DNA from 2 places in the Bradyrhizobium sp. S3.3.6 genome. Region 2 is predicted to be linked to the other one. Evidence: riboswitches for the same ligand, from Rfam matches in the RefSeq annotation. Region 2 holds a riboswitch; the other holds the start of a gene.
What was found. Region 2 has a riboswitch for S-adenosylmethionine ahead of ABID59_RS18040 (O-succinylhomoserine sulfhydrylase). Riboswitches for the same ligand answer to the same signal wherever they lie in the genome.
Positions count from the first base shown of each region.

Region 1: linked by a shared signal. The riboswitch ahead of metX (homoserine O-acetyltransferase MetX) and the one ahead of ABID59_RS18040 (O-succinylhomoserine sulfhydrylase) in region 2 are both predicted to bind S-adenosylmethionine.

Region 1 covers NZ_JBEPOT010000015.1:209,118-224,514, reverse strand. Annotated here, with positions in the region: gene ABID59_RS32845 (MOSC domain-containing protein) at 1-742, shown strand, start outside; gene ABID59_RS32840 (NlpC/P60 family protein) at 867-1,520, opposite strand; gene ABID59_RS32835 (alpha/beta fold hydrolase) at 1,737-2,600, shown strand; gene metW (methionine biosynthesis protein MetW) at 2,709-3,371, opposite strand; gene metX (homoserine O-acetyltransferase MetX) at 3,401-4,603, opposite strand; SAM riboswitch at 4,697-4,776, opposite strand; gene ABID59_RS32820 (chorismate mutase) at 4,950-5,798, shown strand; gene hisC (histidinol-phosphate transaminase) at 5,833-6,930, shown strand; gene ABID59_RS32810 (prephenate/arogenate dehydrogenase family protein) at 6,927-7,862, shown strand; gene ABID59_RS32805 (hypothetical protein) at 7,903-9,471, opposite strand; gene ABID59_RS32800 (DUF2125 domain-containing protein) at 9,753-10,937, opposite strand; gene ABID59_RS32795 (gamma-glutamylcyclotransferase) at 11,048-11,659, shown strand; gene ABID59_RS32790 (lysophospholipid acyltransferase family protein) at 11,656-12,429, opposite strand; gene ABID59_RS32785 (YdcF family protein) at 12,441-13,145, opposite strand; gene ABID59_RS32780 (cell division protein FtsX) at 13,218-14,186, opposite strand; gene ftsE (cell division ATP-binding protein FtsE) at 14,179-14,838, opposite strand; gene ABID59_RS32770 (MJ0042-type zinc finger domain-containing protein) at 15,040-15,397, shown strand, end outside.
Region 2 covers NZ_JBEPOT010000005.1:341,985-357,381, reverse strand. Annotated here, with positions in the region: gene pstC (phosphate ABC transporter permease subunit PstC) at 101-1,090, shown strand; gene pstA (phosphate ABC transporter permease PstA) at 1,092-1,937, shown strand; gene pstB (phosphate ABC transporter ATP-binding protein PstB) at 1,934-2,755, shown strand; gene phoU (phosphate signaling complex protein PhoU) at 2,767-3,483, shown strand; gene phoB (phosphate regulon transcriptional regulator PhoB) at 3,506-4,213, shown strand; gene ABID59_RS18080 (GcrA family cell cycle regulator) at 4,517-5,026, opposite strand; gene ABID59_RS18075 (aspartate aminotransferase family protein) at 5,480-6,682, shown strand; gene argF (ornithine carbamoyltransferase) at 6,682-7,605, shown strand; gene ABID59_RS18065 (Hsp33 family molecular chaperone) at 7,860-8,879, shown strand; gene apaG (Co2+/Mg2+ efflux facilitator ApaG/CorD) at 9,018-9,410, opposite strand; gene ABID59_RS18055 (OpgC domain-containing protein) at 9,606-10,871, shown strand; gene ABID59_RS18050 (SGNH/GDSL hydrolase family protein) at 10,871-11,641, shown strand; gene ABID59_RS18045 (SGNH/GDSL hydrolase family protein) at 11,654-12,655, shown strand; gene ABID59_RS18040 (O-succinylhomoserine sulfhydrylase) at 12,781-13,977, opposite strand; SAM riboswitch at 14,048-14,127, opposite strand; gene ABID59_RS18035 (2'-deoxycytidine 5'-triphosphate deaminase) at 14,207-15,343, shown strand.

The sequences.
Region 1 (15,397 bases), on a different contig from region 2:
GATCAAGGGCCTGACGCCGGAATCCCTGGCCCGGGTCCCGTTGCGGACCGGCCAGACCCTCCCCGCCGACCGCCGCTACGCCATCGAGAACGGCCCGAGCGGGTTCGACCCGGAGGCTCCGGAGTGGAAGCCGAAAATCCAGTTTCTGATGCTGGCCCGCAATGAGCGGCTGGCGTCCCTCGACAGCCGGTTCGAGGACGCGACCAACAGCCTTACCATCCGCAAGGACGGCCGGATCGTCGCCAGCGGCGATCTCGAGAGCGCGGCGGGGCGCGCCGCCATCGAGGGCTACTTCACGGAGAATTTCCAGCCGGAGCTGAAGGGTCCGCCCAAGGTGCTGTCCGGCCACGGCCACAGCTTTTCCGACGTCGCCCGCAAGGTCGTCTCCATCATCAATCTCAACAGCGTTCGCGCCATCGAGACCATGCTCGGCGGTACTGCCGTCAATCCCCTGCGCTTCCGCGCCAATCTTTACGTGAAGGGCTGGCCGGCGTGGTCCGAGCTCGACCTGGTCGGAGAGACGCTTGCGATCGGGCAGGCCCGGCTAAAGGTGGTCAAGCGCATCAAGCGCTGCGCCGCCACCAATGTCGACCCCGAGACCGCACAGCGCGATCTCGAAATTCCGCCCACGCTCTCGCGCAATCTCGGCCACATGGACTGCGGCATCTATGCCGAGGTCATCGCTGACGGCGAGATCGGCGTGGGTGATAAGGTTGTCGTGGAAGAGCCGAAGCTGGTGTGAGCTAGCACCACTGCCGTAGGGTGGGCAAAGCGAAAGCGTGCCCACCATTCCGGTTCTCAGACTTTGAGACATCGCTGGTGGGCACGGCGCTTGCGCGCCTTTGCCCACCCTACGCACCGTCGCCTCAATTCGGCATCACATACGCATAGATCCGGCCGCGCGAGATCGGCGCCTCGCGGACGCGGTTGCCGTTGTTGCCGGAGATCATGATCGGATTCCCCTGCGCGTCGACGCCGGTGATGATGCCGACATGACCGCCGCCGCGCCGCCCCATCACCGCGATGGCGCCGACCTGCGGACCGGAGACACGCGTGCCGTAATGCGCGAACGAATTCGCCATGTCGGAGCCGGTGCCCTGATGGCCGGTGTGCTGCAGCACCATGTTCATGAAGCGCGCGCACCACAGGCTGCCGCGTCCGGTCGGGTTGCCGCCGATGTAGCGGCGTGCCTCGGAGACGAGACCCGACCCGCCGCCGAAGCCACTGCTTGCAGCCATGCCGTTATGGGCCATGCCGCCGCCGGCGTTCGGATTGTAACTGGCCTGCGTGTCGGCAAAGCCGCTCGCCTGCAACTGCGCCGCGCCGCGCTCGAAGCGCGAACTGCGTGCATGATGGCGATAGTGATTAAGTCTGGCGTGATGCACGTAAGCGTGCCGCTCTGCGCTATGACGATGATGCGGCCGCGCTGAGGCCGGAGAAACGAACGCGGCAACCGCCGCGAAGAAGATCGCCAGCGCGACAACACAACGCGACAGGCGAGACGCAAACAACTCGAACATTCTTCATCCTTCGTTGACACCCCCACTTCCAATCGGCCCATGCGGTGGGCCGACATCCGTCTGGCCGTTAAGCCGCCCGATGTGGCGAGAAAAAGACGCCGCGGCCGCGAATAGCTGCGATGATCTTGCGTCAGTGCTGGCTCGAGGCTGCCTCATTGCGGACAACAGCATTAACTGCGATTCTGAACTCACGGCTTGAAGAGAGGGAAACGGTTAATGCCCCATGCCACGACCAGGGACAACGTCCGCATCTATTTTGAAGAATCGGGTCAGGGAACGCCGATACTTTTTCTGCACGAGTTCGCGGCCGACTACTCCAATTGGGAGCCGCAGATGCGTTACTTCTCGCGCGGCCACCGCTGCATCACCTATTCCGCGCGCGGCTACACGCCATCTGATGTGCCGGCGGGTGAGGTCTACAGCTACGAACATTTCTACACCGACGCGCTCGCGGTGCTCGATCATCTCAGGATCGAGCGCGCGCATCTCGTCGGTCTTTCGATGGGCGCCTATTCATCGCTCCAGATCGGATTGAACGCGCCGCAGCGCGCACTGTCGATGACGCTTGCCGGCGTCGGCTCCGGCTCGGAGATCGAGAATCTCGACAATTGGCGCAAGCAGTGCCGTGCCAATGCCGAGCAATTCGAGGCGCTCGGCTCCGCCGAGGTCGCAAAAGTCACCCGCGAGGCGCCGAGCCGGATTCCATTCCTGGTGAAGGACCCGCGCGGCCACGCCGATTTCTACGCCGCGCTGGCGCGGCACGATTCCAAGGGTTCGGCCAACACCATGCGCGGCTTCCAGGGCGGCCGTCCCTCGATCTACACCATGACGGATGCGATCAGAGGCGTGGCAACGCCGGCATTGATCATCTGCGGCGACGAGGATGATCCGTGTGTGGGGGCTAGCCTGTTCCTGAAGAAGCATCTGCCGGCAGCGGGGCTCGCGATGTTTCCGAAGTCCGGTCACGTGCTCAATCTCGAAGAGCCCGCGCTGTTCAACGCGAGCGTGGAGCGGTTCGTGACGCTGGTGGAAGCGGGACGGTGGCCGGTGCGCGACCCAAGGTCGGCGGCGGCGCATTAGGGCGAAGGCCTTGGCTCGCACTCCGTCATTGCGAGCGCAGCGAAGCAATCCAGAATCTTTCCGCGGTGGGATTCTGGATTGCTTCGCTCCGCTCGCAATGACGATAAATTACTTCCCCTGCCCGCGGCTCAGCAAAAACACGCCCTGCTCGCCGAACAGATTCCACACCCACCATGGCAATCGCAGCCGCAGCGGACGGCCGTAGAGGTCGAGCGCTTCGGCACGCTCCATCTTGACGCCGATGGTGTCGCAGAGCTCGACGAAATCCTTGATGGTGCAGAAATGGATGTTGGCGGTGTCGTACCAGCTCGCCGGCAGATTCTCCGTGCGCGGCATGTGGCCGCCGACCAGGAGCTGCAGGCGCATCCGCCAGAAGCCGAAATTGGGGAACGACACGATGGCGCGGCGGCCGATGCGCAGAAGATTCTCCAGCACGACCTTGGGCTGGCGCGTCGCCTGCAGCGTCTGCGACAGGATCACATAGTCGAAGGCGTCGTCGGGATAGTTGACGAGGTCGGTGTCGGCGTCGCCCTGCACCACCGCGAGGCCCTTTGCCACGCAGCGGTTGACGCCCGCGCGCGACAGCTCGATGCCGCGGCCGTCGATGCCGCGGGTCTCCAGCAACTGAAGCAGATCGCCCTCGCCGCAGCCGACGTCGAGCACTTTCGAGCCCGGCTTGACCATCTCGGCGACCAGCAGATGGTCGGCGCGAAACGGGCCGGACTGCTCCGCAGCGAGGCCGTTGAGCGGCAGCACTTCCTGTACAGACATCGCTAGCCGTCCTTGTCAGTCATTCCCGGTCAGTCATTCTTGCCGGTGAGCCCGCGCGCCTTGCCTGCCGATTGCAGGAAGGCGCGGGAGATGTCGAAGAATTCAGGCACGTCGAGCAGGAAGGCGTCGTGGCCGCGATCGGTCTCGATCTCGGCGAACGACACCCGCGCACTCGACGCATTCAGCGCATGCACCAGCGCACGCGATTCCGAGGTCGGGAACAGCCAGTCGCTGGTGAAGGAGACCACGCAGAAGCGCGTCTCGATTCCGGCGAACGCCTTTGCCAGCACGCCGCCATGGTCGCCGGCGATGTCGAAATAGTCCATCGCGCGCGTGAGATAGAGATAGGAGTTGGCGTCGAAACGCTCGACAAAGGACGAGCCCTGGTAGCGCAGATAGGACTCGACCTGGAAATCGGCATCGAACGAGAAGGTCGGCAGCTCGCGGTCCTGCATGCGGCGGCCAAACTTGCGATGCAGCGCGGCGTCCGAGAGATAGGTGATGTGTGCAGCCATGCGCGCGACCGCGAGGCCGCGATGCGGATGGATGCCCTGATCGGCGTAGGCGCCATTGTGCCAATCGGGATCGGCCATCACGGCCTGACGACCGAGCTCGTGGAAGGCGATGTTTTGTGCCGAGTGCCGCGTCGAACAGGCAATCGCCAGCGCCGAGTAGACGCGCTTGGGATAGGCCGCGGTCCATTGCAGCACCTGCATGCCACCCATCGAGCCGCCGACGACCGCGAACAGCGTGTCGATGCCGAGCCGGTCGATCAGCATCGCCTGCGCGCGCACCATGTCGGGGATGGTGATGACGGGGAAATCCAGGCCCCACACCTTGCCGGTCGCGGGATCGATCGAGGCCGGCCCGGTCGAGCCCATGCAGCCGCCGATCACGTTGGAGCAGATGATGAAGTAGCGGCTGGGATCGAGCGGACGGCCGGGGCCGACCAGCGTCTCCCACCAGCCGGACTTGCCGGTGACGGGGTGCACATTGGCGACGTGCTGATCGCCGGTCAGCGCATGGCAGATCAGCACGGCGTTGGACCGATCGGCGTTGAGCTCGCCATAGGTCTTGTAGGCGATCTGGAACGGGGTGAGATCGATGCCGCAATCGAGCCGCAGCGGTTGGTCGGCGCCGAACTGCGCGACCTCCGAACTCGGATGATCGACCTCATGCGACCGATCGTCGGCACTGATCGCGGGACTGGGGACAGACTTGACGCCAACCATCTCTGACCATCGACCTCGTTTGCGATCGGACTTCAGATCGCGACTGACATCAGGCCATAAAAAACCCGGCCTGAACGATAGGTTCGGCCGGGATCGGAAGTGTCCCCGGCCTGTTTAGCGAGTTTTTTAACGTGGCTGCAAGCCGGCCGGCTCAAATGACCACGGAACAGGCAAAAACCTACCGGCTTGGGCGCTTTTCGTCAAGTCGCGGTTCGGATGAGCCAAATTCGCTCCCGTGCTGCCAGCCGACGCGGGCCTGACTTCTCTTTGCATTTCTCTTTGCTTTCGCCGCCCATCCTGCCTAATCAGAACCTCGACCACAGCCTCTCAACAGCACGTCGCAGATATGTCCCAACGTCCGCCCGCGCCACCATCGCTCCAGGAATTGCGCAAGGAGATCGACGCGATCGACGAGGGCATGCATCGCCTGTTGATGCAGCGCGGCGACATCATCGACCGCCTGATCCAGGTGAAGCAGACCCAGGAGGTCGGCTCGGCGTTCCGCCCGGCGCGCGAAGCCTCCATGATGCGCGACATCGTGCAACGTCATCGCGGCATCCTGCCGCTCGACACGGTCGAGAGCATCTGGCGCGTCATCATCTCCACATTCACCTATGTCCAGGCGCCGTTCTCCGTGCATGCCGACGTCTCGGTGAGCGAGCCGGCGATGCGCGATTCGGTGCGCTTCCATTTCGGCTTCACGGTTCCTTACGTCGCGCATTTCAGCGCGCAGGCAGCGGTCGAAGCGGTGGCGAAGTCCAAGGGCGATCTGGCGCTGGTCTCGGCGACTTCGAGCCGCACGCCGTGGTGGCTGGAGCTGGAAGCGGACGGCGCGCCAAAAATCATTGCGCGGATGCCCTTCGTCGAGCGCGCCGACCATCCGGCGGCGTTGCCCGTGTTCGCGGTCTCGCGCGTCGCCGACAGCGCCGTGGTGACGGAGGTCGAGACCTTCAGTGTGCGTGTATCCGGGTGGAACGTCGAGGTCGCGCGGGCGCTGTCGCCGCTCGCCGAGATCGTGGCGGTGCCCGATACCGCCTTCGACGGCGCGGCGCTGCTGGTCTCGGTCACGAGCGCCTCCAGCATCGACAAAATCAGGGCTGCCCTGATCGAAGCAGGGGCCTCGGTGCGCTCCACGGCCCTCGTCGGCAGCCACGCAACGCGCTATACGGTGCCCCCGACCGGGTCGAAATCGTAAGTCGCGAACTGACCTGGCCACACCGGAGTTGAAGATGTCCCGCCCCGTGCCGAATCCCGGCATTCTCGATATTGCGCCCTACACGCCCGGAAAGAGCCCGGTCGCGGAGCCGGGCCGCAAGGTGTTCAAGCTCTCGGCCAACGAGACGCCGTTCGGACCCTCGCCCAAGGCGATCGAGGCCTTCAAGCGCGTGGCGGACCATCTGGAAGATTATCCCGAGGGAACCTCGCGCGTGCTGCGCGAGGCGATCGGCCGTTCGTTCGGGCTCGATCCGAACCGCATCATCTGCGGCGCCGGCTCGGACGAAATCCTCAACCTGCTCGCCCACACCTATCTCAGCCATGGCGACGAGGCGATCTCGACCACGCACGGCTTCCTGGTCTACCCGATCGCGACCATGGCGGTCGGCGCCAGGAACGTCATCGCGGCGGAGAAGAACCTGACCTGCGACGTCGACGCCATCCTCGAGGTGGTGACGCCGCGCACGAAACTGGTCTGGCTCGCCAACCCCAACAACCCGACCGGGACCTATATCCCGTTCGACGAGGTCAAGCGCCTGCGCGCCGGCCTGCCCTCGCACGTGCTGCTGGTGCTGGACGCCGCCTATTGCGACTACGTCTCTCGCAACGACTACGAGATGGGGATCGAACTCGTCGCCACCACCGACAACACGGTGGTGACGCATACCTTCTCCAAGATCCATGGTCTCGCCGCACTGCGCATCGGCTGGATGTTCGGCCCCGAGCACATCATCGACGCGGTCAACCGCATCCGCGGTCCGTTCAACGTGTCGACGCCGGCGATGTACGCCGCCGTCGCCGCGATCGAGGACACCGCGCACCAGGCGATGTCGAAGCAGTTCACCGAGACCTGGCGCAACTGGCTGACCGAGGAGATCACCAAGGTCGGGCTGAAGGTGACGCCGGGCGTCGCCAATTTCGTGCTGATCCATTTCCCGACCGACAAGGGCAAGACCTCTGACGACGCCGATGCGTATCTCACCAAGCGCGGCCTGGTGCTGCGCGCGTTGAAAAACTACGGCCTGCCGCATTCGCTGCGCATGACCATCGGCACCGAGGAGGCCAACCGCCTCGTCGCCGAGGCCTTGCGCGACTTCATGGCCGGCAAATGAGCGTGGACCCGCACTTCCAGCGCGTCGCGCTGATCGGCTTCGGCCTGATCGGCGGCTCGATCGCGCGCGCAGCGAAGCTCCAGGGGCTGGCTTCCGAGATCGTCACCACCGCGCGCTCGGAGAAGACCCGCGCGCGGGTGCTCGAGCTCGGCATCGTCGACCAGGTCGTCGCGACCAACGCGGAAGCGGTGAAGGATGCCGATCTCGTCATCCTCTGCATTCCTGTCGGCGCCTGCGGGCCGGTGGCGCAGGAGATTGCTGCGCATCTCAAGCCCGGCGCTGTTATTTCCGACGTCGGCTCGGTCAAGGGCGCGATCGTCAGGGACATGGCGCCGCACCTGCCGAAGGATGTTCATTTCGTGCCGGCGCATCCGGTCGCGGGGACCGAGCATTCGGGCCCGGATTCCGGCTTCGCCGAGCTCTTCATTAACCGCTGGTGCATTTTGACGCCGCCGGAAGGCACCGACGCCGCGGCCACCGCGCACTTACGCGCCTTCTGGGCGGCAATGGGTGCCAAGGTCGAGGTGATGACGCCGGATCATCATGATCTCGTGCTCGCGATCACCAGCCATCTGCCGCATCTGATCGCCTACACCATCGTCGGCACCGCCGACGAGCTGCAGCAGGTGACGGAATCGGAGGTCATCAAGTTCTCGGCCGGCGGTTTCCGCGACTTCACCCGCATCGCGGCCTCCGATCCGACGATGTGGCGCGACGTCTTCCTCGCCAACAAGGACGCGGTGCTGGAGATGCTCGGCACCTTCACCGAGGATCTCGCAAAGCTCACCCGCGCGATCCGTCGCGGCGACGGCGAGGCGCTGTTTGATCACTTCACCCGCACCCGCGCCATCCGCCGCGGCATCGTCGAGATCGGCCAGGATTCGGCAGCGCCGGACTTCGGCCGGCCGCATGCGGCGCTGAAGAAGCCGTAGCTGAAGTAAACCCGGATGGGGCGCAAGCGCGGCTCCCTGCCTAGAACGGATAGTACCGGATCTGCGTCATGACGATGTTGTCGTCGGTCTTGGGCGCGCCGCCGACACCGGCGAAGGCGAACCGCTGCGTGTAGGAATACTGCACGCCCGCTTTCAGCGTGCCGTAGTTGCCCTGGTAGATGGTGTCGTAGATGCCGGCGGTGATCTGCCGGACTTCCCTGGTGTTACCGTTACAGGTCGCGGCCGGCGTGTTCTCGGTGAAGCAGCCGGTGTTGTTGTAGAGCGGATTGCCGTAGCCGAACGGAGTGATCCCGACATTGGCAAAACTGGCCTTGGCCTTTTCCAGACCGGCGTAGCTGTAGACATCGAGGCTCGGCGTCGCGTGCCAGATCAGGCCGACCGCGGCCGCCGTGATCGTCAGCGGCAGCACCGTGCCGTCCTGCGCCACCGCCGCATCGGGGAACGGCGTCGCCGTGAAGCGGCCGAGCACGCCATGCGCGCCGTAGAGCTGGAGGTCGAGGGTCTTCGGAATCAGCTCGGCGAAGACGTGGCCGCCGAAGCTGCCGGTGTCGTAGCCGTGGTTGGCGCCATTGAAGCGATCGAACAGCTGGCGATAGAGCGCCCAGGCTTCGACATGCAGCTTGTAGGGCCCGAGCCGCGGGTCCCACGCCGCCTTGACGGTGACGTCGGGCACCTGGTTCAAGCTGACATTGTTGAGGTTGTTGAAGAAGCTGCCGCCCGGCCCGGTCAGATTGACCTGGAGGTTCGGATTGAGCACGCCCTGCGGACCGGCCGCGGGCGTACCGACCGTCGGCATGTTGCCGCCGAAGAAGGCGGTCTGCGGATTTTCGACCGACGCGGCGAGCTTGAACTCGGGCCCGAGATCCTTCCAGACGCGCAGACCTGGCTGGCGTGCCGCCAGAAATCCCGGAACGGATTCGAAGTCGATCACGCCGGGCGCGTCGACGCCGCGAGGATCGATGCCCGTCTTGGTCGGCGCGTTCAGCGACCAGGATTGGCCGGCGAGGAAGTGCAGGCCGAGATCGGTCCGGTCGAGCTCGAGACTGAGCTGCCGCATCCGCGGATTGAAGGAGTTGGTGGCAACCGAGCTCGCCGTCTGCGCCGCGCCCTCGAAGTCGATTTCGCCGTAGCCCGCGAGATGCGTATCGGGATCGGCATTGCCTTCGGCCAGCACCGAGAACCGGCTCTGGCGCGCGGAGAACCGCGTCTCCGGGAAGTAGAAATTGTGGCTCTGCTGATAGGGAATGAAATTGTAGACCGAGCCGGTGTCGGAGGCGATGTTGCGGGAACGGTAGATGCCGGTGAGATCGACCCAGCCGCCGAATGTCAGCGTGACGCCCTTGTAGCAGATCTTGCCGCCCGCACATGCCTCGACGGGCAGCGCCTTGTAGGTCCCCGGCATCGGCATGGCTTTGGCCTGCACTTCGACCTGACGCGTCTTACGCGCCTCCGAATCCACCTTCTGCTGCAGCTCCTTCAGCTTGGTCTTCAGCGCCTGGATTTCGGTTGTGACATTGTCGTCGGCACGCGCCTGTCCCGAACAGGCAGCGAGTAGTCCCAGCATCAGTCCGCTGTTGATGATCCGCACGTAAGCCTCCCTCCACTTGGGAAGCAGGTGCTGTTGGTTGCGCCTCCGGCGCGTGCATGCTTCCCTGGTGTGGAGTGATGCGAATGGGCGAGCAGTTATTCGCAGGCCTGCGCATCTTCTGCGTCACGTTTTCCTGACGATCATGTCCGGAATATTTTCGCCGCTCGCCCGATCCGCACGCGCGCGATCGCCGCGCCGGTGATGCAGCGCGCATTGGGCCCGACCGGGACCATCACGATTAGGCGAAGCGGCCGTGACGTAGCCAGTGAGAGTGACGACAGCTAGTACAGCGGCGGAATCTGGCCGACCTGGACCGGGCCGAGCAGCACGGCGCCGTCGACGAATTTCAGCGGGAAGCTGCGGGCCTTCTTGCCCTCGAGCGTGCTCTCGGTGCCGATCGAGTTGATGCCGGCGGCCACGCCGGCATTGGCGTTCTGCTTGATGACCTTGCCGAGGCCGGGAACGGCACGGTCGAGCGCGCCAAAGAGATTGTTGAGGTCCTTGGACTTCACGCCGGGCGCGACGCGATCGAGCGTTGCCTGCGGCACGCCCTCTTCCAGCATCTTCTCGATGCCGAGCGCCGGGATGACGCGTTCAAGACCGGCCACGGTCATCTGCAATTCGCCATCCAGTCGGCCATTGGCCGAGAGGCCCAGCGTGCCGGCCGCGACCGCGATCATCTCGCCCTGCTGGATCCGCGACTGCACGATCTCGATGTGACCGCCGGCGGCCTGGATCTCGCGGAAGCGCTGCGGCCAGGGTTTTGGGGTGAGATCGGAAAGCCCGGTGATCTTCGCGCGCGTGTCGGCTTCGAACGGCTCGGCGAGCAAGGGATGAACGCCCTGGATGCTGCCCTGCGCGATCTGGAGCACGGTCTCGATCACAGGATGATCGGCCGGCGATCCGTCCGCGATGCGCCCATGCAGCTCAATCTGCTTGGCGCGCGCGAGCGGCACCTGCACCGAACCATCAAGCCTGACGATGCTGGGATCATCGAACACGATCGAGGCGCGTTCCGGGATGGCCGGCAAGCCGACCACGCTGCTGCGGCCGTTGCTCCAGTTCACCACGAAGGTGTTTTGCGTGACGCTATCAGTCAGCGTTGCCGGCGCGGAAAATTCGGCGATGACGTGCTTGGGATCGTAGACCTGCGCCAGAACCAGAATGTTGTCGAGCTTGGCCGTGAACGGCGTCTTGCTCGCATTCTGCGAGACCAGGGCGACGTTGGCGCCGGAGCACTGGACCTCGAAGCGGAACGGGAAGCCGGCAATCGAGCGCTTGGCGCAATCATAGATGCGGCCGGATTTGGCCTCCTGCGCGCGCCAGGCATCGGCCGCGACCTCGGCCTGCGAGGCCGCATAGAACCAGAAGCCGCTCCAGGCGATGGCGAGGATCAGGAGGAGGACGGGAGCAATGAAGAGCCCCCAACGGGAGCGCCGGCCTGCGGCAATAGTCATATTGGACATGCGGCGACCCTTTGACCCCAGATTTTGTCAAATGTAAGCGAGGCCGGCCCCCGACGAAAGGCGGAGAATTCGCTTCGCTTGGGGGCACGGTTCTGCTAGCCGTGCCCGAAATGTCGGAAATCACCCTCCCCTCCGTCACCAGCGCCAAGGGCGACCTCTGGGTGTTCGGCTACGGCTCGCTGATGTGGCGGCCGGGCTTCGAATTCGAGGAGCGCATCCCGGCGCGGCTGGTCGGCGAGCATCGCGCGCTCTGCGTCTATTCCTTCGTGCATCGCGGCACGCCGGAGCAGCCGGGCCTGGTGCTGGGCCTCGACCGCGGCGGCGCCTGCCGCGGCATCGCCTTCCGCATCGCTGAAAAGAACCGTGCCGACGTGGTCGCCTATTTGCGGGCGCGCGAGCAGGTGACCTCCGTCTATCGCGAGGTGATGCGCTCGGTGTGGCTGGAGAACGAAGCGCGCGAGCGCGTCTCGGCACTCGCCTATGTCGTCGACCGCGGTCATGTGCAGTACGCCGGCCGGCTGTCGCTCGCCGACCAGCACCGCCATGTGCTGCAGGGTCACGGCCAGTCCGGCGCCAACCGCGACTACGTGACGGCGACCGTGAAGGCGATCGAGGCCGAAGGCTTTCGCGACACGCAATTGCATCAGCTCGCGACCATGCTGCATGGCGACGCGCATTCGCTGCACGCGCCCGCTCCCGCGGAAGATCGAGAGAACCGCTAGCTCTCCGAGGGAGCGTAGCTCGGCGCGCTGCCGATCAACTGCTCCTGCTCGTTGCGGCCCGCTTCGACGATGCGAGCGGTCGCATCCTCGATCGCCGTCTGCACGCGCGCGAGAAACTCACCCTTGGGCAGGCCCGGAGGCAACGGATCGAGGAACTCCACCACCAGCGTGCCGGGATAGCGCATGAAGGTGCGGCGCGGCCAGAACAGGCCGGAATTGAGCGCGATCGGCAGGCACTGCACGCCACAGGACGAGTAGATCTGTGCAAAGCCGGTCTTGTAGTCCGGCGGTGCTCCCGGCGCACGGCGCGTGCCTTCCGGAAAGATGACGAGCTGGCCGCCTGCACGCACCGTCTCGCGCGCGCGACGTGTCATGTCCAGCAGCGCCTTGACGCCGGCATTGCGGTCGATCGCGATCATCCCGGTCTTGACCAGGAACTGGCCGAACACCGGAATCTGCATGAGCTGGCGCTTGAGGATGAAGATCGGGCGATTGAAGAAACCCAGCAACACGAAGGTCTCCCAGAACGACTGGTGCTTCGCCACGATCACCAGCGGTCCCTGCGGGATCTTCTCGACGCCGCGGAATTCCACCCTGATGTTGCAGACCACGCGCATCAGGACCAGTGTCGCCTTCGCCCACCATCTCGCGACCGTCAGCATGGCACGCGGCGGCAAGGCGAAGGTCGGCAGCGCCACGATCGCGAGGCACACCAGCACCGCGTAGAACAGCACGTTGAACAGCAGCGAGCGCAGGAAAATCAGGAACATCAAGAATCCGATCAATTGGCCTGTGCGGTGGCGGGCCGCCTGGATTGCAGGCCCGCAGGCTGCTCCGACAGTTCGGGGGAAAGGTCAATCCCGAAATCTTCCAGCCGCACCCTGAGCTCGGCGGCGACGTACTTGACATATTCGGACAACAGCAGCCGCAGCGTCGAGGCCGAGGTCCACCACGGCTCCTCGCGCCATTTGTCGCCGACCACGGCGAACGGAACCAGCGTGGTCCCCGGCATGGCATGCGAGAATTCCACCAGCGCGCGCGGCATGTGATAGTTCGAGGTGACCACGATCAGCGATTTGAAGCCGCGCCCCTCGGCCCAGCGCCGCGCCTCCGCCGCGTTGCCGCGGGTCGAGAGCGCGGTGCGGTCGAGATCGACGCAGCAGGCCATGAAGGATTGGTTCTCCGGCAGCGTCCGGGAGATGTCGCTCGCGGTCGAGGTCGGATGCACGCCCGAGATCAGGAGCCTTTTGCCGTAGCCGGCCGCCAGCAGCTCCATTGCATCCGAGACCCTCGAGGATCCACCGGTCAACACCACGATGCCGTCAGCCTTGCGGTCCGGCGCAATCTCGGCGCCGCGCAATTGCGACAGGAACGCGACGAAGCCCGCCGCTGCGCCGACGAAAACGAACGCGATCGTCGACACGACGGTCGCGCGCAGCCAGCCGCGCGGCAGTTTCGGCGATGTGTCGTCGATCGGCGAGGTCATATGATGTCGGTGATCCCTTCCCCGGATTATTTTAGGACGTTTTGAGGCGAAGTGGAGTCCGGTTTGTCGGGCTCAATCCACGTCGTTCAGTGTCGAGAAAAGGGTCTGGCGCGAGGCGACCGCTGTGATGGCGCCGATCAGGACGGCCTGCACCGCGAGCACCACATAGCCGGACGGCCGCAGCGAGAAGGTGCCGAGCAGGGCCGCGAACTGGTCGCCGACCGGGGTGCCGGAGAACCAGCCCGCGATCGACTCGGAGAAGCCGAACAACAGCATGGCGACGCCGCCGCCGATGACGCCGCCTTCCAGGCCGAGCCTGAGGAAATGCCGCAGGAAATGATTGGCGATGTAGCGGTCGCCGGCGCCGACGAAATGCAGAACCTCGACGATCGGGCGGTTCGCCGCCATCGCGCCGCGGGTCGCGAACGAAACCGAAATGATGGTTGCGACGATGACGAGCGCGAGGATGCCGATGCCGGCGAGCACGGTGGCGTTGGTCATCGAGCGCATCCGTTCGATCCAGGCGCGGTGATCGTCGACGCTGGCGCTTGGCGCCACTTGCGTCAAGCGGGCGCGCAAGGCGCCGAGATCGAGCGCTGTGCCCGGCTGCACGCGCGCAATGATCATGCGCGGCACCGGCAGATCGTCCATCGACAGCCCGGTGCCGAGCCAGGGCTCGAGCAGCTTGCCGCTCTCCTCCTTGGTGAACGGCTTGACCTCGACGATGCCGGCCTGCGCGCGCATCGCCTCGGTGACGGCAGCGGTATCGCGCTCGATGTCGCGTCCGGATTGCGGGCGGACCTGGATGGTGATCTCGCTCGCGACATCGGACTGCCATTCCGCGGCCGAGGCGCTGACCAGCAGCACGGTGCCCGTCGTCATCGAGGCGAGGAAAGTCATGATGGCGACAACGGCGACCAGCGCGCGGCCGTGGATCGAGGCGCGCGGCACGATCGGCGACATGTTGCGCGCCCTGGCCGGCAGCTGCGGACGTTCCTGTCCGAGATCGACCAATACGCCGCGCTCGTCGGTCCTACTCATAGACGTGCAGCCGGCCCTGATGCAGCACGAAGCGGCGCGCTTCGTACTGGTCCATCAGCGCGATGTCGTGGGTTGCGATAATGACGGCGGTACCGGATTTGTTGAGCTCGATGAACAGCCGCAGCAGTCGCCGCCCGAGCGTCGGATCGACGCTGCCGGTCGGCTCGTCCGCAAGCAACAGCTGCGGCCGCGAGATCACCGCGCGCGCGATTGCCGCGCGCTGCTTCTCACCGCCGGACAGGATCGGCGGCAGCGCATCCATGCGCTCGCCGAGCCCGACCCAGCGCAGCAGGTCGATGACTTCCTTGCGATAGCTCGATTCGCTGCGGCCCATGACGCGGAACGGCAGCGCCACGTTCTCGTAGGTCGTCATGTGGTCGAGCAGGCGAAAATCCTGGAGCACGATGCCGATGCGCTTGCGCAGATCCGCGATCTCGTCCTTGCCAAGCCGGGAGATGTCGTGGCCGAACAGATTGACGAGGCCACGGGTCGGCCGATGCGACAGGAACAACAGGCGCAACAATGACGTCTTGCCGGCGCCGGACGGGCCGGTGAGGAACTGGAAGGAATGCGCCGGAATCTGGAAACTGAGGTCGCGCAGGACCTCCGGCCCCAGACCGTAGCGCAATCCGACATTTTCGAACCGAACCAAGCTCAGCTCCGTTCGAGAGGGGACGCAGGTCGCACGCCAGCAAGGTTTCGCCGCATGCAATCAAGGGGTTGTGCGACCGTTATGGTTTCCGGTTCGTTAACGGTCGCCCTGTAGCATCCGAGGCAGCATCTTAGAACTATCCTTCCTTAGAAGTCCCTTGGCGCCCGGCTCCGCGCGACAAGGTCATCGTCGAGGCCGTCCATGCATATTGTCTGCCCCCATTGTACGACATCCTACGCGATCAAGCTTGCGAGCCTTGGGGCCAATGGGCGGACAGTCCGCTGCTCCCGCTGCAAGGAGACGTGGATGGCGCATCCCGCGGATGCCGTCGGGGAGGCCGCCGTGCCGGCCTTGGCCGAAGCCAGCCAGACTGACGACCAGTCCGACCTCGCCGAGCAGTGGAACTCCTACGCCAAGGACGATTCAACCGCCGAAACCCCGATGGTCGAAAGCCCCTCGATCGCCAGCGACTGGCCGACAGAGGACGCCGCCGAGCCCGAGGACGAGTGGTCGGCGGCGGCCCGCGCCGCCGAGGAGGAAGTCGTCGGCGCGCAGCACC
Region 2 (15,397 bases):
GATCAGCGTCGCAACGCTTCGCAGCTAGCGCCGCATCCGGGGCACGAGACCAGTGACCCAAAAACAAGTACCGTCAGTACAGGGGATCGGCGTGGCAGAAATGGCCGTTCAGAGCGATGTAATCGACGATGCCGGACCATATGATCGCGCCAAGGCCTTGAGCGCGTTCAAGCTCGGTGACGTCACCTTCTACTGGATCACGCGGCTCAGCGCGATCTCGGTGCTCCTCATTCTCGGCGGCATCATCCTGTCGCTGATCGTCGGCGCCTTCCCGGCGATGAAGGAATACGGCTTCGCGTTCCTGTGGACGCAGCGTTGGGCGCCGTCGGCCGATCCGCCCGTGCTCGGCGCGCTCGGACCGATGTATGGTACGCTCGTCACCTCCTTTATCGCGATGCTGATCGCCATTCCGGTGGGTCTCGGCATTGCGATCTTCCTCACCGAGCTTTGCCCGCAATGGCTGCGCCGCCCGATCGGCATGGCCATCGAACTGCTCGCCGGCATCCCCTCGATCATCTACGGCATGTGGGGCTTCTTCGTGTTGGGTCCGTTCCTGGCCAACACGTTTCAGCCCTTCATGATCAAGATCTTTGACGGCGTCCCGGTGCTGGGCGCGATCTTCGCAGGTCCGCCGTCCTATCTCAGCCTGTTCAATGCCGCGCTGATCCTCGCCATCATGGTGCTGCCCTTCATCACCTCGATCTCGGTCGACGTGTTCAAGACGGTGCCGCCCGTGTTGAAGGAGGCTGCTTACGGCGTCGGCTGCACCACCTGGGAAGTCGTGCGCAGCGTGGTGATCCCCTACACCCGCGTCGGCATCATCGGCGGCGTCATGCTGGCGCTGGGCCGTGCGCTCGGCGAGACCATGGCGGTGACCTTCATCATCGGCAACTCGTTCCGCATCTCGTCCTCGATATTCGCGCCGGGCACCACGATCTCGGCGGCGATCGCATCCGAATTCGCCGAGAGCGACGGCCTGCACCAGTCCGGCCTGATCCTGCTCGGCCTGCTGCTGTTCGTGCTGACGTTCTTCGTGCTGGCCGGCGCCCGGCTGATGCTGATGCGGCTGGAAAAGAAGGCGGGGAACTAACATGAACCCGATTTACTCACGCCGCCGCCGCAAGGATATCCTGATCCGCGGGCTCTGCTTTGGTGCCGCCGCCTTCGGCGTCACCTGGCTCGCACTGATCCTGATTACGCTGTTCTATAACGGCCTGGCGGGGTTGAACCTCGATCTGTTCGTTGCGGACACGCCGCCTCCGGGCTCGTCCGAAGGCGGCCTGCGCAACGCCATCGTCGGCTCGCTGATCATGACCGTGATCGGCGTCGGCATCGGCGCGCCGCTCGGTCTGTTTGCCGGCACCTATCTCGCCGAGTACGGCCGCAACGACAAGCTGACCTCGGTGATCCGCTTCATCAACGACATCCTGCTGTCGGCGCCCTCGATCATCATCGGCCTGTTCATCTACGGCGCCGTAGTGGTGCCGATGCGTGGCTTCTCGGCGATCGCAGGCTCGCTCGCGCTCGCCGTCATCGTGATCCCGGTGGTGCTGCGCACGACCGAGGACATGCTGCTCCTGGTGCCGAACGCGCTGCGCGAGGCGGCCTCCGCGCTCGGCCTGCCGCGCTCGCTGGTGATCAAGCGGATCGCTTATCGTGCGGCACGATCCGGTCTCATCACCGGCGTGCTGCTCGCGACCGCCCGCGTCGCCGGCGAAACCGCGCCGCTGCTCTTCACCGCGCTGTCGAACCAGTTCTTCAGCCTCGGCCTGAACAAGACCATGGCGAACCTGCCGGTCACCATCAACAACTTCGTCCAGAGCCCCTACGCCTATTGGAAGCAGCTCGCCTGGAGCGGCGCCCTGCTCATCACCCTGACCGTTCTTGCCCTGAATATTGGCGCGCGCATTCTCAGCGCCGAGAGGACCGCAAAATGACCGATCTTTCCGTATCGATGAGCGCGGCCGGCGGTCTGCCCCAGGCGCCGATGCTGCCCGAAGCGCCGGCCAAGGTGACGGTGCGCAACCTCAACTTCTATTACGGCGAGCACCACGCGCTGAAGAACATCAACCTGGCGCTCGGCACCAACCGGGTCACCGCCTTCATCGGCCCGTCGGGCTGCGGCAAGTCGACCCTGCTGCGCATCTTCAACCGGATGTACGACCTCTATCCGGGCCAGCGCGTCACCGGTCAGCTGATGCTCGACCAGACCAACATCCTCGACCCCAAGCTCGACCTCAATCTGCTGCGCGCCCGCGTCGGCATGGTGTTCCAGAAGCCGACGCCGTTCCCGATGACGATCTACGAGAACATCGCCTTCGGCATCCGTCTCTATGAGAAGATCTCGAAATCCGAGATGGACGACCGCGTCGAGAAGGCGCTGCGCGGCGGCGCGCTGTGGAACGAGGTCAAGGACAAGCTCAACGCCTCCGGCCTGTCGCTCTCCGGCGGCCAGCAGCAGCGCCTCTGCATCGCCCGCACCGTTGCGGTGCGGCCCGAGGTGATCCTGTTCGACGAGCCCTGCTCGGCGCTCGACCCGATCTCGACCGCCAAGGTCGAGGAGCTGATCCAGGAGCTGTCCGAGAACTACACGATCGCGATCGTGACCCACAACATGCAGCAGGCCGCCCGCGTCTCCGACAAGACCGCCTTCATGTATCTCGGCGAGCTGATAGAGTTCGACGACACCAGCAAGATATTCACATCGCCGACCGACCGGCGCACGCAGGATTACATCACCGGCCGGTTCGGCTGAGGAGACGGCACATGGGTTCTGAACATACCGCAAAGGCCTTCGACACCGACCTCCAGGAGCTCACGCGCCTGGTCGCCGAGATGGGCGGCATCGCCGAGCGCATGATCGTCGATTCCGTCGATGCGCTGATCCGCCGCGACGTCGCGCTCGGCCAGCGCGTCGTCGCCATCGACGCCGAGCTCGACACGCTGCAGAAGAAGATCGAGGAGCGCGCCGTGCTCACGATCGCGCGCCGCCAGCCGATGGCGGTGGATCTGCGCGAGATCGTCGGCGCCATGCGCGTCGCGACCGATCTCGAGCGCATCGGCGACCTCGCCAAGAACATGGGCAAGCGCGTCGCGGCGCTGGAGACGGATTTCCATCCGCTCAAGCTGTTCCGCGGCCTCGAGCACATGACCGACCTCGTGCAGCAGCAGGTCAAGTCGGTGCTGGACGCCTATGCCGCGCACGATCTGCCGGCGGCGATGGCGGTGTGGAAGGGCGACGAGGAAGTCGACGCCATCTGCACCTCGCTGTTCCGTGAGCTCCTCACCTACATGATGGAGGATCCGCGCAACATCTCGTTCTGCATCCATCTGATGTTCTGCGCCAAGAACATCGAGCGGATCGGCGACCATGCCACCAACATTGCCGAGACCGTGTTCTACATGATCGAAGGCCAGGCGATCACCGACAAGCGGCCGAAGGGCGACATGACGACCTTCGCCACCACGGTCCCGAACACCTGATTACGCAAGGAGCGACGACCCGATGGGCGCACGCATTATGGTGGTTGAGGACGAGGAAGCTCTGACCGAGCTTCTCCGCTACAACCTCGAAGGCGACGGCTATGACGTCGAGACGGTAATGCGCGGCGACGACGCCGACACCCGCCTCAAGGAGCACATCCCCGATCTGATCGTGCTTGACTGGATGCTGCCGGGGCTATCAGGCATCGAGCTGTGCCGGCGGTTGCGTGCGCGATCCGACACCAAGCAGCTGCCGATCATCATGCTCACCGCGCGTGGCGAGGAGAGCGAGCGGGTGCGGGGCCTGGCGACCGGCGCCGACGACTACATCGTCAAGCCGTTCTCGGTGCCCGAGCTCCTGGCGCGCGTGAAGGGCCTGCTGCGGCGCGCAAGTCCGGAGCGGCTCGCAACCGTGCTGGCCTTCGGCGACATCGAGCTCGACCGCGAAAAGCGCCGCGTGGCGCGCTCGGGCCGGCCGATCGATCTCGGCCCGACCGAATATCGCCTGCTGGAGTTCTTCCTGGAGCATCCCGGCCGCGTGTTCTCGCGCGAGCAGTTGCTCGACAGCGTCTGGGGCCGCGACATCTACATCGATGAGCGCACTGTCGATGTGCATATCGGCCGCCTGCGCAAGCTGCTCAATCTCGGCCGCGAGCAGGACCCGATCCGCACCGTCCGCGGCGCGGGCTACGCGCTGGACGATCGGTTCGCGAAGGCCGAGCAGGCGTAGGGTTGGCTGACGTGAGCTCGGCTGGGGCAGCAATCTCAGCTGTCGTCCCGGACAAGCGCAGCTCCTGGCAACGCGCAGCGTTGTCTGGAGCGGAGTGCAGATCCGGGACCCATAACCACAGGGCGTCGTTGTTGCACGAAAAAGGTAACTCCGAGTACCCGTAACCACATCTCGCGGTGGTTATGGGTCCCGGATCTGCGCGCGCTTGAGGCGCGCTTGTCCGGGACGACGGCGGAGGGAGTTAGCGCCGTCGCAAGTTGAGCCGCCGCCGCTTGGACGGCGAAGTCTTGGAAGCCGACTAACTCAGCGCGCCGGCTTCGCCGGGGCCCGCCTGCGATCCGCTGCCGGCTGATACGCGACCCGCGAGTGCTGGGCGCAATAGGGCAGGCCGGAGAGCGCTTTGCCGCCGCAGAAGAAGAAATCCGGGCTCGAGGGATCGCCGACCGGCCAGTGGCAGGTCGCCTCGTTCAATTCGAGCAGCGACAGCCGCTGGCTCATCGGTACCACGTTGTCGTAGGTGACCGGTTCAGCCTCGACCTCGACCTCGAAAGCCTGCGCCAGCGCGGTATTGCCGCGTGCGATGGGCCTGCTCACCCGCATCATGTGCGGCGCTGGACGCGCCTTGCGCGGCCGCGGAGCTGCCGAAGACGGGCTCTTGGCGCGGCCCGACAAGCCGAGCCGGTGAACCTTGCCGATCACGGCGTTACGGGTGACATTCCCAAGCTCAGCGGCGATCTGGCTGGCCGAAAGTCCGGCCTCCCAGAGCTTTTTCAGCTGTTCGACGCGATCGTCGGACCAGGTCAAAACCGTCATTGCACCCTTTCCTTCGCCGCGCGCCTGCCATCCTGGGGGCCGCACAACGAATGCCTAAGCCTCGAAAAATCCGTGCCGCCAGAATCCCTTAAGGCTCGCCGGGCGCAATGATACGCCCGAACGTTTACGCCGGTACATGAGGACTTTTGGGATCAGAACCGCTGCACGAGATGTCGTATCTGACAAGCCAGACGCTACAATATGGCGTGACTCACGCGCAAGAGTCCGCCGACTCGCTTCCACATGTTCCGTGGCCAAAACCCGCAAATTCGGTACCGCAAGACTACGGAATCTGGGTTTCGCGGGGCTTTCCGGGCGGCATTGACACCAATGGTGCCAAGCATAAGATAGTGATGCGTGCCGCCCTTAAAAGGCGGCACGTTTCGTTTTCCGGACCAATGATGCGCTGCGCAACGCAGTTTCAGGCCGTCCGAAACATCCAAAGAGACCATCATGGCTAACAGCGCAGCGCCGCACTTGCTCCCCGTTTTCGCCAGAACCGACATCGGTTTTGAGCGCGGTGAAGGCGTCTGGTTGATCGCAACCAATGGCGATCGCTATCTCGATTTCACCTCGGGCGTGGCGGTGAATGCGCTCGGCCATGCCCATCCCGCGCTGGTCAAGGCGCTGCAGGAGCAGGCCACAAAACTCTGGCACATGTCGAACCTGTTCCAGAGCCCGGACGGCGAGAAGCTCGCCGCGCGTCTCTGCAACGAGAGTTTTGCGGACTTCGTGTTCTTCTGCAATTCCGGCGCCGAAGCGCTGGAGGGTGTGATCAAGCTGGTCCGCCATCATCACTTCTCCAAAGGACATCCGGAGCGCTACCGCATCATCACCTTCGAAGGCGCCTTCCACGGCCGCACGCTGGCGACGCTGGCTGCGACCGGCTCTGCAAAATATCTCGAAGGTTTCGGTCCGCCGATGGACGGTTTCGACCAGATCCCGCACGGCGACATCGAGGCCGTGAAGAAGACGATCGGTCCGCAGACCGCCGGCATCCTGATCGAGCCGATCCAGGGCGAGGGCGGCGTTCGTTCGGCGACGCCTTCTTTCCTGAGGGCGTTGCGCCAGCTCTGCGACGAGAAGGGCCTGCTGCTCGCCTTCGACGAGGTGCAGACTGGCATGGGCCGCACCGGCGATCTCTTCGCCCACCGCCGCACCGGCGTCACGCCTGACGTGATGTCGCTGGCCAAGGCGCTCGGCGGCGGCTTCCCGATCGGCGCGGTGCTGGCGACCGCGGATGCGGCCACCGGCATGGGGCCCGGCTCGCACGGCTCGACCTTCGGCGGCAATCCGCTGGCGATCTCGGCCGCGAACGCCGTGCTCGACGTCATGCTCAAGCCCGGCTTCTTCGACCACGTGCAGAAGATGTCGCTGCTGCTCAAGCAGAAGCTCGCCTCCGTGATCGATCGTCACCCCGATGTCGTCAGCGAGGTCCGCGGCGAGGGGCTCCTGATCGGCATCAAGGCCGTGGTGCCCTCCGGCGATCTGGTCGCAGCGCTGCGCAACGAAAAACTGCTCACCGTCGGCGCTGGCGACAATGTCGTGCGCTTCCTGCCGCCCTTGATCGTCACCGAAGCCGAGATCGAGGACAGCGTCGGCCGGCTTGAACGCGCCTGCGCTGCGCTCTCAGGCAACAAGCGGGCGGCAAGCTGATGAGCAAGACGCCAAAACACTTCCTCGATATCAACGAGCTGCCGCTGTCGGAGCTCAAGAGCATGCTCGCGGCCTCCTCCGCCATGAAGGCGAAGCAGAAGGCGCATCAGCCGGTCAAGCCGCTCGAAGGCAAGACGCTGGCGATGATCTTCGAGCGCCCGTCGACCCGCACGCGCGTGTCGTTCGACGTTGCCATGCGCCAGCTCGGCGGCGAGCCCATCATGCTCACCGGCGCCGAGATGCAGCTTGGCCGCGGCGAGACCATTGCCGACACCGCGCGAGTGCTGTCGCGCTATGTCGACGCCATCATGATCCGCATCCTCAATCACGAGGCGCTGCTGGAGCTCGCGGCGAACGCGACCGTGCCTGTCATCAACGGCCTGACGCGGCGCTCGCATCCGTGCCAGGTGATGGCCGATCTCCTGACTTACGAAGAGCATCGCGGCCCGATCGAAGGTCGCACCGTGGCCTGGACCGGCGACGACAACAACGTGCTGGCGTCGTGGGCCCATGCCGCCGAGCGCTTCAAGTTCAACCTCAATGTCGCAACCCCGCCGGAGCTCGCCCCGAAGAAGGTGATGCGCGACTTCATCAAGGCCACCGGTGCGCCGATCGTGCTCGGCACCGATCCCGAGGCCGCCGTGAAGGATGCCGATTGTGTCGTCACCGACACCTGGGTGTCGATGGGCGACAAGGAAGGCGAGCACCGCCACAACGTGCTCAAGCCCTACCAGGTCAATTCCAAGCTGATGTCGCTGGCCAAGCCCGACGCGCTGTTCATGCACTGCCTGCCCGCCCATCGCGGCGAGGAGGTCACCGACGAGGTGATCGACGGCCCGCAATCGGTCGTGTTCGACGAGGCCGAAAACCGCCTGCATGCGCAGAAGGGCATTCTGGCCTGGTGTTTTGACGCGGTGAAGTAACACTGTGGCGGGGCGAGGTGGCTGTGCGAGCGGCCCCATCCTCCGCTGTCGTCCCGGACAAGCGTAAGCGCAGATCCGGGACCCTTAACCACAGGAACCCCTTTTGGCGATGACTCGGAGTTGTCGTCGACAGCAATAGCGTAATCCTGTGGTTATGGTCCCGGGTTCGCGCTGCGCGCGCCCCCGGACGACACCGAATTCGAGGTCCCCTCGCGCCCCTTCCATTTCCCACCTCCGACCCCAGATAAAGCGCCATGGTTTCCCAATCCCCTGACATGAAAACCGGGCCCGAGGGCCCGGTTCGCGCGCCGTCCGCGGTTCCGATCGATGACGCCGTGCTGCCCTACGAGGTCGACGTGCTCGATGTGCGCGGGCGGCTGGTGCGGCTTGGCCCCGCGCTCGACGAGATCCTGACCAAGCACGATTATCCGGCACCGGTCGGCAAGCTGCTGGGCGAGGCCATCGTGCTGACGACGCTGCTCGGCTCGGCGCTGAAATTCGAGGGCCGCTTCATCCTCCAGGCCCAGACCGATGGGCCGGTGTCATTTCTGGTGGTGGACTATCAGGCACCGGATCGCCTGCGCGCCTATGCGCGCTTTGACGCCGAGCGCCTCGGTGACGCCAAGAATACTGGCTCGCACTCCGGCGCGCTGCTCGGCCGCGGCCATCTCGCCATGACCATCGACCAGGGTCCCGACATGAGCCGCTACCAGGGTCTGGTCGCGCTCGACGGCGGCAGCCTGGAAGACGCCGCTCACGAATATTTCCTGCGCTCCGAGCAGATCCCGACACGCGTGCGCCTCGCGGTCGGCGAGGAGTGGCGCTCGAGCGACGGCGGCAAGCATCGCTGGCGCGCCGGCGGCATGCTGATGCAGTTTTTGCCGAAGGCGCCGGAGCGCGCGCGGCAGGCCGATCTCCATCCCGGCGACGCGCCCGAGGGCGCCGAGGTGCACGCCGTCGCCGAGGACGATGCCTGGGTCGAGGCGCGCTCGCTGATCGAAACCGTCGAGGACGTCGAGCTGATCGATCCCGATCTCTCCGGCGAGCGGCTGCTCTATCGCCTCTTCCACGAACGCGGCGTGCGCGTGTTCAATCCGCTTGTCTTGAAAGCGCAATGCTCCTGCTCACGCGACGCGGTCGCCTCCATGTTGAAGAGCTTCTCGCCGGATGACCGCTCGGCGATGGTCAAGGACGACAAGGTCGTCGTGACCTGCGAGTTCTGCTCATCGGTGTACGAGTTCACGCCGGATGAGGCGGGCGTCGAAGACGCGTAAGCGCCTATCTTTCGTTATCGCGAGCTATCGTAGGGTGGGCAAAGCGAAGCGTGCCCACCATCTTGCGTGTCGTGACCGGAATGGTGGGCACGGCGCTTCGCGCCTTTGCCCACCCTACAGCACCGTCACACCCGCCTCCTAATTCAACACCCGCTTGTTGTCCGGGCTGTCGAGCGAGAACGTCGGCACGTCGATCTCAAAACGTTCGCCGCTTTCGCTGACCATCTGGTAGCGGCCGGTCATGAAGCCGGAGGCGGTCGTGAGGGGCACGCCGGAGGTGTATTCGAAGCGCTCGCCGGGGGCGAGCGTCGGCTGCTCGCCGACCACGCCTTCGCCCTTGGTCTCCTGCTGCCGGCCGGTGGCGTCGGTGACGATCCAATGCCGCGTCTTGAGCTGCACGGTCTCGTCGCCGGAATTGGTGATGACGATGGTGTAGGACCAGAAATAGCGCGAGCGGTCGGCCGACGACTGCTCCGGAACAAAGTTCGGCTCGACGGTCACTTCGATCTGGCGGGTCACGGCGCGGTACATCATTGCCATCATAGCGAAATCCTCGCCGGGAACCAAACGCCGCAGGCGGCTTTCGCGACATCGTCCCGCCAGAATTGACAGGGAAGTACACCCCCAAAGAATACACCCGTATGTGATCCGGCCGCTTTGCGGGGCGGCGACTGGACCGGTACACTCCTCAAACGTTGCGATTTGCGGAAGGGTTTTTGGGCCCCGATGACCATTGCCGATCAAGTGACGGGATCGACGATCGCGGGAACCGCGGGTGCCAAGCCCGTGGAGGCCAAACCCGTGGCAGCGAAGCCGCGTGCACCCGCGATCACGCTGCCCGCCATCGGTGAGCGCGAGCTCAGGCTCGACCTGTTCCGGGGCCTCGCGCTGTGGCTGATCTTCATCGACCATCTGCCGCCGAATTTGCTGACCTGGTTCACGATCCGCAATTACGGCTTCAGCGACGCCACCGAGATATTCATCTTCATCTCCGGCTACACGGCCGCCTTCGTCTATGGCCGCGCCATGCTGGAGAGCAGCTTCGTCATCGCCACCGCGCGCATCCTGCGCCGGGTCTGGCAGATCTATGTCGCCCACGTCTTCCTGTTCACGATCTTCCTCGCCGAGATCTCCTATGTAGCAACCAGCTTCGAGAACCCGCTCTACACCGAAGAGATGGGGATCATGGATTTCCTCAAGCAGCCCGACGTCACCATCGTGCAGGCGCTGCTGTTGCGCTTCCGTCCCGTCAACATGGACGTGCTGCCGCTGTATATCGTCCTGATGCTGGCGCTGCCGCTGATCCTGTGGTCGATGAAGTGGCGGCCTGACGTGACGCTCGCGCTCTCGGCCCTGCTCTATGCGGCGACCTGGGAATTCGACCTCTACTTCTCCGCCTATCCGAACGGCTTCTGGGCGTTCAATCCGCTCGCCTGGCAATTGCTGTTCGTGTTCGGGGCATGGTGTGCACTCGGAGGTGCGCGACGCATGTCACGCATTCTGGCGTCGCCCGTGACGATGTGGATCTCGATCGCCTATATCGTGGCGGCGTTCTACGTGACGCTGACCTGGTACGTGCCGCAGCTCGGCCATCTCATGCCGAAGCGGATCGAGCAGTGGATGTATCCAATCGACAAGACTGACCTCGACGTGCTGCGCTTCACGCATTTCCTGGCGCTGGCCGCGCTCACCGTGCGGTTCCTGCCGCGGGACTGGCCGGGCCTGAAATCGCCCTGGTTGCGGCCGCTGATCCTGTGCGGCCAGCATTCGCTGGAGATATTCTGCCTCGGCGTGTTCCTGGCCTTCGCCGGCCATTTCATCCTGGCCGAGGTCTCCGGTGGACCGGGCATGCATGCGCTCATTAGTCTCTCCGGAATCCTGATCATGTGGGGCGTTGCCTGGGTGATTTCGTGGTACAAGCGCGTGGCTGACAAGAGCGGTGCGAAAACCAAAAACGCCGTCGGCAATGCCGATCTGGCGGGAGGGGGCTGATGAAGGCGAAGGTTCTCCTGAGCCTGGTCCTGATATGCGGGTGCCTCGCCGCGCCTCCGGCGCGCGCGGGCGATGCCGTGCCTGCCGCGCCCGCAGCCTGCGAATTGCCGCCTTATCTGCTTGCCACCGACAGCCAGCTCCACAAGGTCGCCGAGACCGTCAAGGCCGGCAAGCCGCTCGAGATCCTGGTGATCGGCAGCCGCTCCACCACCATTCCATCCTCGGAGGACAGCTCCTATCCGGCGCGGATGCAGGCCATTTTGAAGGACAAGCTGCCGCCTGCGGAGACCGTGCACGTATCCGTAGAAATACAGAGCAAGAAGACAGCGGAGGAGGCCGCCGGAACCTTCGTTAAGCTGATGAAAGCAAAAACACCTACTTTGGTCATCTGGCAGACCGGGACCGTGGATGCTATCCGCTCCATCGATCCCGACGATTTCCGCGGCGCCGTGACCGAAGGGGTCGCTGCGTTGCAAAATGCAGGGGCTGACGTCGTCTTGATGAATTTGCAGTACAGCCCGCGTACCGAAACCATGATCTCGGCGCCGCCGTATCTCGATAATATGCGGGTGGTGGCGCAGGAGCATGATGTCCCGCTGTTCGACCGTTTCGCGATGATGCGGCAGTGGAATGATCAGGGTCAGTTCGACCTGTTCAGCCCCTCCCGGGGCCCCGAGCTGGCGAAACAGGTCCATGACTGCATCGGCCGGGCGTTGGCACAGTTCGTGATCGACGCTGCCCATCTGGGGCCGGCCCAGCAGCAAAATTGAGGTCTAGCGTTAATGAGTTCTCTCCGCCCTTTTGGCCTGTCGACATGGCTGGCCGCGCCCGCAGCGGCGGCGCTGCTGATGCTGACGCCTGTGGTGCAGGCACCTGCTCACGCTCAGGCTGCCCAGGCGACGCCCGCGCCGCAGCAGACCGCTAATCCCGCACCGGCATCACCATCCCAGACCACGGTCGCCGCGACCAGTCAGCAGGCTACCGAGCAGCGCGGGCTCACCTCGCGCGCCATCGACAAGGTGAAGCAGGTCGCGAAATCCGCTGGCGATATTTTCAGCCGCGTGCCGTGTCTTGCGCCGAAGGGCGGCTCGAAGGCGATGGGCTCGCTGCCGCATGTCGCGGCCAAACTCGTTGCCGGCAAGCCTGTCGTGATCGTCGCGTTCGGCTCGTCGTCGACGGCGGGCTACGGCGCGAGCTCGCCGGACTTCAACTATCCGAACCGTCTCACCGCGCAGCTGCGCCGGCAATATCCCACCGCCAACATCACCGTCGTCAATGCCGGTGTCGGCGGCGAGGATGCGCCCGAGATGATGAAGCGCCTCCAGAAGGAGGTGATCGACGTGCATCCGGATCTCGTGATCTGGCAGGTCGGCACCAACGCCGTGCTGCGCAACCTCGATCCCGGCGACACCGCCAAGATAGTCGAGGACGGCATCACCCGCATCCAGGCCGCCGGCGATGCCGACGTCGTGCTGGTCGACCCGCAATATTCACCGCGCGTCACCGAGCGTCCCGAAAGCGCAAGCAAGATGGTGAAGCTGCTCGGCAAGATCGCCGAGCTTCGTCACGTCGGCATCTTCCCGCGCTTCGAGGTGATGCGCGACTGGCACGAGAAGCAGGCGCTCCCGGTCGAGAGCTTTGTCATTGCCGACGGCCTGCACATGAACGATTGGGGCTATGCCTGCTTCGCCCAGCTGCTCGGCGACGACATCATCCGCTCCGTCGGCCAGATCAAGCTGGGCGTGAACGTGCCCGCGGACGTGCGGACGTACCGGCCGATGTAGGTGTCGTAGGGTGGGCAAAGGCGCGCTCTTCTCGCGTCGTGCCCACCATCTATCGGCATCGAGGTCGTGAATGGTGGGCACGCTTTCGCTTTGCCCACCCTACGAGACCGAGCCCTTGGCGCGCCTCACGCCTTCTCCAGCGCCGCGGTCAGATCCTCGATCAGATCATCCGCATGCTCGAGCCCGGCCGAGAAGCGGATAAACCCTTCGCTGATGCCGAGCGCGGCGCGATCTTCCAGCTTCAGCCGCTGATGCGTCGTGGTGGCCGGATGCGTGACGAGGCTCTTGGCGTCGCCGAGATTGTTGGAAATCTTCGCAAGCTTGAGCTCGTTGAGCACGCGGAACGCTCCCTGCTTGCCGCCCTTGACCTCGAAGCCGACCAGCGTCGAGCCGCCGCGCATCTGCTTCCTCACCAGCGCCGCCTGCGGATGATCGGCGCGGCCGGGATAGACCAGCCGCGAAATTTTCGGATGGCTCGCCAGCACGTCGGCGATGCGCGCCGCGGTCTCCGTCTGCGCGCGCACGCGCACGCCGAGCGTCTCCAGGCCCTTGAGCAGGACCCAGGCGTTGAACGGCGAGATCGACGGTCCGGTCTGGCGCATGAAGTTGTGGATGTGCTCGGCGATGAAGGCTTCCGAGGACAGGATGATGCCGCCGAGGCAACGGCCCTGGCCGTCGATGTGCTTGGTCGCGGAGTAGACCACGACGTCGGCGCCGAGCGCGAGCGGGCTCTGCCAGATCGGCGTTGCGAACACGTTGTCGACGACGAGCCGCGCGCCGCCGCTATGCGCGATCTCGGCAATCGCGGGAATGTCGAGCACGTCGAGCGTCGGATTGGTCGGGCTCTCCAGGAAGAACGTCTTGGTGTTCGGCTTGAGCGCACGCTGCCACTGGTCGAGATCGGCTCCGTCGACCAGCGTGGTCTCGATGCCGTAGCGCGGCAAGAGATCCTGAATGACGTACAAGCACGACCCGAACAGCGCGCGCGATGCCACCACGTGATCGCCGGCCTTCAGCGGCGCCAGGATCGCGGTCGTCACCGCGGCCATGCCTGTTGCCGCCGAGCGCGCAGCCTCGGCGCCTTCGAGCTCGATCATGCGGCGCTCGAACATCGCGATCGTCGGGTTCGAATAGCGCGAATAGATGAAGCCGGGGTCCTCGCCCTTGAACCGCGCCTCGCACTCCTCGGCGCTGTTGTAGACGTAGCCCTGGGTCAGGAACAGCGACTCCGACGTCTCGCCATATTGCGAGCGCAGGGTGCCGGAATGAACCAGGCGGGTTTCGGGACGGTATTGCGTGGTGGACGCCGGGGACTTCGACATAGGATCTCCTCTGCGTGACCATCGAAAATGGTCACAAAAAAACCGGCCTGGATATCTCCACGGGCCGGGATCACAGAGGTCCCCGGCCTGTTTAGCGACTTATTTAACGTGGCTGCAAGCCGGCCGGCTCAAATCACCACGGGATAAGTCATGCTCATATTCCGCAATGCCCTTTCCGTCAAGACAGCCATCGGCTAGCCGTAAAAAACTGTATCTTCGGCATGTCCGGATGCATCCGACCCCTGACGAGGACCCCCGATTGACGTTCACGGTTGCCGCCGACGCCAATGGTATCCTGCCCGACCGCATGATCGCGGCGATGGCGGAGGCGGGCCTCATCCTGCCTGCCTACGACTTCGTCGAAAGCCAGATCCAGCCGGCGAGCCTCGACCTGCGCCTCGGCGACGTCGCCTATCGCGTGCGCGCGAGCTTCCTGCCCGGCCCCGGCGCCACCGTTGCCGAGCGCATCGACCAGTTGAAGCTGCACGAGTTCAGCCTCGCCGACGGCGCGGTGCTGGAGACCAACTGCGTCTACATTGTGCCGCTGCTCGAAAGCCTTGCGTTGCCGCCGGAGATCGTCGCTGCCGCAAACCCCAAGAGCTCGACCGGCCGGCTCGACGTCTTCACCCGCGTGATCGCCGACGGCACCCGCCGCTTCGACATGATCGGCGCCGGCTATCACGGTCCGCTCTATGCCGAGATCAGCCCGAAGACGTTTCCGGTGCTGGTCAGCGAGGGCTCGCGGCTGTCACAGGTGCGCTTCCGCACCGGTGACGCCATCCTCGACGCCGACGAGCTCGATGCGTTACATGCGTCCGAGCGCCTCGTCGATGTCGACGATGCGGATCTTGCCGGCGGCGTCGCCGTCTCGGTCGATCTCTCGGGCGCGAAGGGCACGGGCTTCGTCGGCTACCGCGCCAAGCGCCACACTGGTGTGGTCGATGTCGATCGTCGCTCCGGCTATGCGGTGGAAGATTTCTGGGAGCCGATCTCGGCGCGTCCCGATGGCAGCCTGATCCTTGATCCCGGCGAGTTCTATATCCTCGCGTCGAAGGAGGCGGTGCAGGTACCGCCCGATTACGCCGCGGAGATGGTGCCGTTCGATCCGCTGGTCGGCGAATTCCGCGTGCATTATGCCGGATTCTTCGATCCCGGATTCGGCTATGCCGGCGCCGGCGGCCAAGGCGCGCGCGCCGTGCTGGAAGTGCGCTCGCGCGAAGTGCCGTTCATCCTCGAGCACGGCCAGATCGTCGGCCGCCTCGTCTACGAGAAGATGCTGTCACGCCCCGACGCCATGTACGGCCAGCGCATCGGCTCCAACTACCAGGCGCAGGGCCTGAAGCTGAGCAAGCACTTTCGGGTGTAGCTGCATCCGCGTCCTCCGCCGTCATTCCCCGCGAAGGCGGGGAATCCAGTACGC